Regions from separate parts of the Kerstersia gyiorum genome, predicted to be linked through region 3. Evidence: predicted binding sites of a transcription regulator. Region 3 holds the regulator's gene; each other region holds the start of a gene.
What was found. Region 3 encodes sigma-54, which starts transcription at its own class of promoters, with help from an activator protein. Its sites were predicted from a motif close to TGGCANGNAANCTGCTTT; they were not measured.
Positions count from the first base shown of each region.

Region 1: a site for sigma-54 is predicted at 1,156-1,173, ahead of ACEW7X_RS05020 (phenol hydroxylase subunit). Genes of this name have one in related genera too.
Region 2: a site for sigma-54 is predicted at 1,710-1,727, ahead of atzF (allophanate hydrolase). Genes of this name have one in related genera too.

Region 1 is NZ_CP169556.1:1,140,663-1,143,935, reverse strand. Features, by position in the region: gene ACEW7X_RS05030 (sigma 54-interacting transcriptional regulator) at 1-835, opposite strand, end outside; gene ACEW7X_RS05025 (hypothetical protein) at 788-1,009, shown strand; gene ACEW7X_RS05020 (phenol hydroxylase subunit) at 1,210-1,455, shown strand; gene ACEW7X_RS05015 (phenol hydroxylase) at 1,497-2,495, shown strand; gene ACEW7X_RS05010 (MmoB/DmpM family protein) at 2,511-2,792, shown strand; gene ACEW7X_RS05005 (aromatic/alkene/methane monooxygenase hydroxylase/oxygenase subunit alpha) at 2,831-3,273, shown strand, end outside.
Region 2 is NZ_CP169556.1:2,855,123-2,858,395, forward strand. Features, by position in the region: gene atzF (allophanate hydrolase) at 1-1,672, opposite strand, end outside; gene urtA (urea ABC transporter substrate-binding protein) at 2,146-3,273, shown strand, end outside.
Region 3 is NZ_CP169556.1:108,205-111,477, reverse strand. Features, by position in the region: gene ACEW7X_RS00405 (MFS transporter) at 1-1,141, opposite strand, end outside; gene rpoN (RNA polymerase factor sigma-54) at 1,165-2,550, opposite strand; gene ACEW7X_RS00395 (hypothetical protein) at 2,582-3,187, shown strand; gene ACEW7X_RS00390 (TetR/AcrR family transcriptional regulator) at 3,235-3,273, opposite strand, start outside.

The DNA.
Region 1 (3,273 bases), 1.0 Mb from region 3:
TCAGATCGGCAGGCAAGGCGGCGCAATTGATGGCCACGAATGGCTGCTCGGCACGGTCGCTCATGGCGTGCAGCGCGCGGGCAAACTGTTCCTTGCCCACGCCTGTCGGCCCGGTCAGCAGCACCGTCACCTGGGTCGGCGCAGCCCGTTGCAGCAACATGAAAGCGCGCTCGAACGCCGGCGACTGGCCGACCAGCTGGCTGCGATGGCGGTTCTGGTCCAGCTGACCCCGCAAGGCCTCGACCTCCTGGCGCAGGGCCGTCACGGTTTCCTGAACCGATACCGGCCCGGCATCGGGTTCGTCGCGCTGCGCTGCTGGCCATTCATGCAGGAAACGGCCTTCGATCTGGCAATGCGCATGCCCGCAGGCCGTACATCGAACCTCCTTGAACAGCACGGGCTGCTGGAAAAACGCCGTCGAGTATCCCGAGGCATACCCCAGTTGCATCCAACAGGCCGGGTCATCTTGCTGCCCATATTCCTGCATGTGCGCTTCAGCTTCCCAGCTGTACGACCAATTGAACACAGCATGGAAATGGCGCCGCACCGGATCGGCATGCGGTTGGTAATCGAATACCAGGGGTTCGACCTGCACCGCACCTTCCAGCATGTGCAATTGCGGGCCGATGGCAAAGGCCTCGAACACGCTCTGGTCGGGGCGCACCTGGCGGGCGAGCAAGCCGTCCTGCTCGCCCGCCGAATACCCGGCGCGCGTCAACAGGGTCCTGGCCTGCTCCAGCCCGAAACTCTGGATGATTTCCTTGCGCATCGCACGCAGGGTATTCACATGCATCAACAGCATGCGCTGGCCGGCCAGCCAGATCCGGCCATCCATGCGGGAAAAGCGCAGCAACCTGCGCAGGTCCCGGTCGGATGGGAAAACAGGGGTGTTGGATTCGGGCATGTCTCGTTTTTTATCGATATTTATGCGCCTGATTATCGGGTTTTGATGATCCCGTGCATCCTGCTGTTTTCCCTGATGCGGAATTCGTTCATTGCCGCCGGATGAATTCATCATCTCATCATGATGCAGTGCAATGAGCCGAAAATCAGCGACGATCAAATAAATATGATTCTCTTTACGCCCCCTGAAAACAGGGGGTCGGCTCTGTTTTTTTAAGGGCTTTCCCTGGTTTTATCGATATTCCTGCGAGCTGGCACGCTTATTGCAAGTAGGCCTGTACAGACAGCCGAAAAGGAAAAATCGCCATGAGTGCCCTGACGACAGACGACACCTCCATCCCGTTGCCCGCCGTTGACCTGAGCAAACGCTATGTCAGGGTCACTGGCCAGCGTGACAACGGGTTCATCGAATTCGAATTTTCCGTGGGCTGGCAGGAACTGGTCGTCGAACTGATCCTGATGCCCCCCGACTTCAAGGCCTTCTGCGAAGCCAACCACGTGGAGATGCTGCCGCCGCACGAAGAAGGGCACGAGGACGGACACGAAGACTGAAGCATCCATGCAGCCATACCGACAACAACAGGAGACTAGGCATGAACATTGATTTACAGGCACGGGAAATACAGCCCCTGCGCCAGACCTTCGACCGCGTGCAAGCCTATACCGGCGACAAGCCCGCGTCGCGTTACCTGGAAGCCATCCTGAGCACGCAGCCCACGGAGAACTTCCACTACCGCGCCACCTGGGAGCCCGAGTACGAACTGTTCGACCAGCGCCGCACGGCGATCCGCATGGCGGACTGGAATTCGCTGCGCGACCCCCGGCAGTTCTACTACGCCACCTGGACCATGGCGCGCGCCCGCCAGCAGGAAGCCATGGATGCCAACTACCAGTTCGTGGAATCGCGCGAGCTGCTCGACATGATGCCTGATGCCCTGCGCGCCAACGTGGCCGCCACGCTGATGCCGCTGCGCCACGTCGCCTGGGGCGGCAACATGAACAATTGCAGCATCTGTAGCCGCAGCTATGGCACAGCGTTTTCCGCGCCGGTGCTGATGCACGCCATGGACCACCTGGGCGCCGCGCAATACCTGACGCGCCTGGGCCTGCTGATGGGTGCGGAAACGACGCTGCTGGACGCAGGCAAGGCCGACTGGCTGGATGCCCCGGCCTGGCAGCCGCTGCGCCGCTTCCTGGAGGATTCCTTCGTCGTCATGGACCCGGTCGAGCTGTTCGTACTGCAGAACGTCGTCCTCGACGGCCTGCTCTACCCGCTCATCTACGGCCAGTACATCGACGGCTATGTGTCCCAGCGCGGCGGTACGCCGCTGGCCATGCTGACGGTCTTCATGCCCGAATGGCACAAGGAATCGGCCCGCTGGACCGACGCCCTGCTCAAGGTCATGGCGGCGGAATCCCCCGAAAACAAGGCACAGCTGCAGGAATGGCTGGCCCGCCACGGTGCCCGTGCCCAGGAAGTCCTGGCGCCGGTTGCCCAGCTTGCCATGCAGGACGATGGAGCCGCCGCCTTGCGCGCCGCCAGTGAAGAACTGCATACCCGCATGGCCAAGATCGGCCTCGCCCTGAACTGACCCGGGATCACCGCCATGACCAGCACGACCTCCAATGTATTCATCGCCTTCCAGGCCAATGAAGAATCCCGCCCGGTGGTGGATGCCATCCTGCAGGACAACCCCCAAGCCAGTGCCGTCTACTCGCCCGGCCTGGTGAAGATCGACGCCCCGGGCCGCCTGAGCATCCAGCGCGCCACGATCGAAGAGCATACGGGCCAGCCGTACGACCTGCAGCAGCTGCACGTCAACCTCGTCACCCTGTCGGGCAACATCGACGAGGACGACGACCAATTGACCCTGAGCTGGGGCGCCTGAGCCTCCCTGCCAAGAACAGACAGAAACGGAGACAAGATATGGATACCAGAGTCACACGCAAGAAGCTCGGCCTGAAAGAGCGCTACGCCACCATGACCCGCGGCCTGGGCTGGGAAACCAGCTACCAGCCCATGGACAAGGTGTTTCCCTATGACAAGTTCGAAGGCATCAAGATCCACGACTGGGACAAATGGGAAGACCCCTTCCGCCTGACCATGGACGCCTACTGGAAATACCAGGGCGAAAAGGAAAAGAAGCTCTATGCCGTGATCGAGGCCTTTGCCCAGAACAACGGCCAGCTGAGCGTCTCTGACGCCCGCTACATCAATGCGCTCAAGCTGTTCATCCAGGGCGTGACGCCGCTGGAGTACTACGCTTATCGCGGCTTTGCCCACCTGGGCCGCCACTTCACCGGCGAAGGCGCGCGCGTGGCCACGCAGATGCAGGCCATTGACGAACTGCGCCACTTCCAGACCGAAAC
Region 2 (3,273 bases), 1.1 Mb from region 3:
CATGCGGCGTCAACGCCCACAGTTCCAGCACAATGGCGTCGCCCTGGCCTGGCGCATATTTGAGGCCAGGCTTGGGAGGAACCGTGCCAGGCAGCGCATACAGCCGGTAGTCGCCTGCTGCGGTCTGCGTCTCTTCCAGGAAACGCGCCTGACGGCTGGTCAGCTGGTGATTCAAGGGCATGCCGCGCAGGTGCGCGCCCACGACAGCCAGAATGATTTCGCCTTCGTCCTCCAGCCAGGCAGCTGGGCTGTCCGGTCGCGGTACAGGCTGCGCCACCACGCCAGGCGCACCCGGCAGGACACCAGCCTGGGCTTGCCAGCGCCTGCCGAAATCTGCCAAGGCCCAGTCATGCCAGGCGGGTGCAATCAAGGTAATGCCCGCGGGCAGACCGTCCTGACGCAGGCCAGCAGGCAAAGCCAGCGCGCTCAGGTCGGCCAGATTGGTGAAATTGGTATAGATACCCAATTCCGAGTTGCGGCGTACCGGCTCCTGGCACAACTGCTCAATGGTGTAGATCGAAGGCGTGCTGGGAACCACCAATGCGTCGAAGCCGGCCAGGCTGTCCTGGATACGCCGTGCCAGGTCCGCCCGGCGGTACTCGGCGCGAAAGGCATCGGCCGCCGAATAATTCCCCGCCTGCCCCACGATGCCTGCGACCACCGGGTCCAATGCAGACGGCTCTTGAGCCAACAAAGCCGCAACGGTCACGAAGCGCTCCGCGACCCATGGCCCCTGGTACAACAGCCCGGCCAATTCCGAAAAGGGGGAAAAATCAATTTCTTCCAGCACTGCCCCCATTTGCTGCAGCTGCTGCCGTGCTTCGGCAAAGTTCGACCGAGCCTGTTCATCGCCAAAGAATTCGAGATGATCTGGCACCGCCAGGCGCGGCACAGCCGGAAACCGCACTGGCGCGGTGACAGGACGCTGGCGCGCGTAGCCATCGGCAGCGTCATAGCCGGCCATGCTGCGCATCACCAGCGCCGCGTCTTCTACCGTCAAGGCAAAAGTACTGATGCAGTCCAGGGTACGGCAGGCAGGCACCAGGCCGGTGTTGCCCACCCAGCCCTTGGTCGGCTTGAAGCCAACAATGTTGTTGAATGCGGCCGGCACACGTCCGGAACCCGCCGTATCGGTTCCCAGCGCGAACGGCACCAGGCCGCGTGCCACCACACTCGCAGAACCGGAACTCGAACCGCCGCTGATGTAGGCAGGATCGAAACTGTTGGGCACGACGCCAAAGGGGGAACGCGTCCCCACCAGGCCGGTGGCAAATTGATCCAGGTTTGTCTTGCCCACCAGAATCGCGCCCGCCGCCTTCAGGCGAGCCACGGCAAAGGCATCCTGCCGGGCTAGATAGGCGAATGCCGGGCAAGCGGCAGTCGTCATCCAGCCTGCCGCATCAATGTTGTCCTTGACGGCAAACGGTACGCCATACAAAGGCAGGCGGCTGCGGTCACCGCCAGCCGCCTGCAGCAATGCTGCCAGCGTCTGTAACTGCTGTGCCAACTGCTCTGCCGAAGCCTTCGCAATCCAGGCGGCATCGCCCGCCGTCAGGGCGGCCAGCAACTGCGTCAATAATTCGCTGGCATCCGCATTCTGTTCGATATAGGCATGCCGCCACTGCGCCAGGGTCCAGCCACGGGAAGGAAATGAGGATGTGCAGGAAATCATGCTGTGGAATCCTTATTGGTATACAAGCAAGCATCACCCAGCAATATCCGTGCCATCACACTCGTACGCAGCTATCCGATATCCCCATAAGACACTGATAAATATGAAAATCCGATACTGAAAAAGAGGTCGCACACGCAGTTTCCCTGGCGGTTCGCCACGAGACAGGCACCTCTCTGCCCTCCCCCTTTAGGCATCCCACAATGGTGCGTCGCGCACCTTTTTCTATCAAAAAACTGTCGGGATGGTGCCTGCGTTCCTGCCGCAAAGGGCAGCAGAATCTCTTCGAATTACCCAGAAAGCCGCCCCACGGTGTTCCCCTGAAAGTGCCTTGCCGCAGGCACGCCTGCGCTGACCGACGCCTGAGCCTCCATGGCGATCCGAAATCTGGCACGGATCTTGCTGAATGGACTGCAGGTGGCGTCCTGCCATCGCCCCGCAGCAATCCAACCTCTTTCAGGGAAGGCTTTCTCATGCAACGCAGAACGATCCTCAAGCAATTGACCGTAGCGACCCTCCTGGCGGCCTCCGGGCTGTCCTTGAACGCCTATGCCGAAGACACCATCAAGGTCGGCATCCTGCATTCGCTCACAGGCACGATGGCTATTTCCGAGACCGCGCTCAAGGATGTAGCGCTGATGACCATTGACGAAATCAACGCCAATGGCGGCGTCCTTGGCAAAAAACTGCAAGCCGTGGTGGTCGATCCTGCCTCCAGCGAACCGCTCTTCGCGGAAAAGGCACGCGAACTGCTGGGGCAGGAAAAAGTGGCCGTGGTATTCGGCAACTGGACCTCCGCCTCGCGCAAGGCCGTGCTGCCGGTGTTCAAGGAGCTCAACGGCCTGCTGTTCTACCCGGTGCAATATGAAGGCGAGGAGCTGGAACGCAATGTGTTCTACACCGGCGCGGCCCCAAATCAGCAGGCCATTCCCGCTGTCGAATACCTGTTGAGCGAAGACGGCGGCGGCGCCAAGCGTTTCGTGCTGCTGGGCACGGACTACGTCTACCCCCGCACCACCAACAAGATCCTGCGCGCCTTCCTGAACAGCAAGGGCATCACCGACGAGAACATCATGGAGGTGTACACGCCCTTCGGGCATTCGGACTACCAGACCATCATCGCCGACATCAAACGCTTCGCGGCGGGCGGCCCCACAGCCGTGGTCTCTACCATCAACGGCGACTCCAACGTCCCCTTCTACAAGGAACTGGGCAATGCCGGCCTGAAGGCCACCGACGTGCCGGTTGTCGCCTTCTCCGTGGGCGAAGAGGAACTGCGCGGCGTGGACACCAAGCCGCTGGTCGGTCACCTCGCAGCTTGGAACTACTTTCAATCGCTGGACAATCCCACCAACGAAGCCTTCATCTCAAAATGGAAAGCCTATGCCAAGGCCAGGAACCTGCCCAAGGCCGACTCTGTCGTGACCAACGACCCGATGGAAGCTACCTACATCGGCATCAATTTGTGGAAACAGGCGGTCGAGCAAGCAGGCAGCACGGATGTGGACAAGGTCATCGAAGCAATCGGTGGCCAGAGCTTCGCGGCGCCTGACGGCTTCACCATCAAAATGGATGAAACCAATCATCACCTGCACAAGCCA
Region 3 (3,273 bases):
CCGCTGCCGCCAGCCCGAACGTTCCAACAACAAAGGTTCCCACCGCCAGCGAAATGGCTCCCGTGAGGGCCGACAACAGCAGGGGACCAGCACTGGACCCCACGTCCGACACCAGCCGCCATAGGCCGAGGAAGTGGTGCCGGCCCTGTGCCGGAGCGGCATCGGCCGCCAGCGTCATCACGATGCCGGAACTGATGCCGTTGCCGAAGCCCAGCATCAAGGCCGTCTCCATGAACGATATAACGCCCGAGGCAAACGGCATCAGCATCAGGCTGGCGCCCATCAGCAACACCGACGGCACCGCCACCCAGACCCGCCCATGGCGGTCCATAATTTTGCCGGCATGGTAGAACACGGCCATGTCCAACGCCGCCACCAGGCCATAGATCACCGAAATCGCAACCGAATCCAGCCCCAGCTGTTCCGCCCAGAGCGGCAGCACCACCTGCCGGGTGGCGCGCAGCACGCTGATCAACAGGACGCCTATGCCCAGGCTCAGGAATACACCGGCATGGGAGCGCGCAATCGACAGCAGCGACGCCTTGCCCCCGCCCACCGTCGCCAGGGCGGCCGGTACCTCCAGATCAGGTACCTTGTAGGCCAGCACCCCGGCCCCAAGCATCGCGATCATCGCCAACAGATAGGCACCCGGCAAATCCATCAACGCAATCAAACCGGCTCCCGCGAACGGCCCGACGAACGCGCCTATGCGCGCCGTGCCGCCCAGAACGGACAGCGCCCGCGCCCGCATGGCCAGCGGCACGGCCTGCACCAGGTAACTTTGCCGCGCCAGCTGGAACACTGATGCGGCCGCGCCGACCAACAGGGTCGCCACCGCCATCATCCACACCATATGGGCTGCCATCGCGATCAGCATGGCCACCGCGCTCAGCAGCGATGCGCCTATCATCGCGCGCCGTTCGCCATAGCGATTGACCAGCAGCGCCGCCGGGATATTGCTGACCAGCGAACCCAGGCCCACCAGCGCGGCCACCAGCCCGGCCACGGCATATGACGCTCCCAGGCCGCGCACGCTCAGGGCAATGACTGGCGTCATGGCGCCGATACCGACGCCGAACAGCACGGAAGGTCCGTAGGCTGCCAACGCAATCTTGCGCAAGCTGAAAGAAGAATCGTCCATAGTCCTGAAATCGCCCGCGGGCTTCAACAATCATCCATACGCATCAAGGCCATGGCCTTGCGCTGCGAAGCCGTAGGCACTCTCATGCCTTCCCGGTACTTGGCAACCGTGCGGCGCGCCAGCTCGACACCGCGCTCGGCCAGCTTGGCCATCAGCTGGCTATCGGACAGCGGCTTGCGCGGATCTTCCTGATCCAGCATTTCACGCATCATCGCCTGAATCGACGCCGCAGAAGCCGACTCGCCATCGGCTGCCGGCACGCCGGTACTGAAAAACCGCTTGAGCTCCAGCGTGCCGTGCGGCGTCGCCATGTACTTGCTGGAGGTCGCCCGCGATATCGTGGACTCGTGCATGCCCAAGGCCTCGGCGATCTCGCGCAGCACCATCGGCCGCAACGCCACCATGCCGGATTCGAAGAAAGCCTGCTGCCGCGCCACGATCTCGGTAGAGACGCGCAGCAGCGTATCGAAGCGCTGCGCTACCTGTCGGATCAGCCAGCGCGCCTGCTGCACATGGGACTGCAGGCCCTCGTAACTGCCGCGCGGCTCCTGCCCCAGAGCCTGCACATAGGCATCATTCACGCTCAGGCGCGGCACCAGGTCGCCATTCAGGCGAACACGCCAGCCATTGCCGCTACGGTAAGCGATCACGTCCGGAACCGCAAAATCCGCCACCGGCACCGTCCAGGCCCGGCCCGGGTAAGGGTCCAACCGCCGGATCAGGGCGTGCGCGGTACGCACCTCGGCCGGCGAACACTTCAATTCCTCGCACAGGAAAGCAAGCCGGCCCGCCGCCAGGGCGTCCAGATGCCTCTCGCACAGGCGCCGCGCCAGCGCCACAATGGCAGCGTCGCGGGCCTCGGGCCAGACCTTGGCATCCGGCTGCCGCAATTGCAGCAGCAGGCATTCGGACATCGTGCGGGCGGCAATACCGGCCGGCTCCATATTCTGCAGCAAGGCCAATGCCGCTTCCAGTTCGCCCTGTTCAACCTCGAGCGATTCCGGCAAATAGGCCAGGATTTCCTCGAAACTGGCCGCAAGATAGCCGTTATCGTCCAATTCGTCGATCAGCACGGTCATCAGCGCGAGGTCACGACGGCTGGCACGGGTACAGGAAATCTGCCCCAGCAGGTGCTCGCGCAGCGACGGCGTGGCGGCAGCCTCGGGGAAAAAATCGTCGTCGCCGTCCTGGCGCGGGCCGCCGCCTCCGGAAAACAGATCCTCGGCCGCCACCGACTCAGCGGCGGGTTCGGGGGATTCCAGCTCCAGAACCGGGTTTTCCGTCAGCGCCTGCGAGATTTCCTGTTGCAGGTCCAGCGACGACAGTTGCAAGAGACGCAAGGCCTGTTGCAACTGTGGCGTCAGCACCAACTGCTGACTTTGGCGAATTTCCAGCGCGGGTCGTATCATGGGAACCATATTTTGCACCATAAGACCCGACATGACTTCACCCAGCCGATATGATCTGCAAGTGTTGAATAATTATCTGCGCGCCCAGGCGCAGCCTGCGCTGCTGCGCGATGGAGGCCTGATCCTGCTCGCCGCCCTGGCATGGCTCTGGCTATGCTGGCAAGGCCTGTCATATGGCCTGGCCCAACGCTATGAATTCCTGGCCAAGTTCAGTACCAACGCACAGGACATGGCCTTGCGCAGCGGCCCCTATGTCTGGTGGGCGCTGGCCGTGCTGTTGAGCCTGGGGGTACTGTCCCTGCTGCGCGCGTGGGCGCGGGAAAGAATCAACCATCATTGGGAAAAAATCGTGCCGCCGGGCGAACTGGCGCCGCTATGCCGCGACCTTTCCGATGATGGCCGCGCCGTACTGGATTGGGTATGGCAGGACAGGGAGACGCCCCTGGCGCTGGGAGACCTGAAACGCACTGCCACCGAATTGGCCAGCGGGCGCGTGGAGAAATTCCATATTGCCAGCGAACAACGCGCCGCATTGGCGGCTGCGATGAAACCGGCGAATGCTCAAACGGCCACAACAGGCCAGCCCGCGGCATTATTCAAGCAACAACGCCAGGAACCGCGCCTGGAGACTGATTGAAATGAAACGCAGGCATTCCCCGGCAGATTAGCCGGAGAATGCCGCGTTCACGCTACGCTCGCCACGGACAACGGCTGGCGCGCACG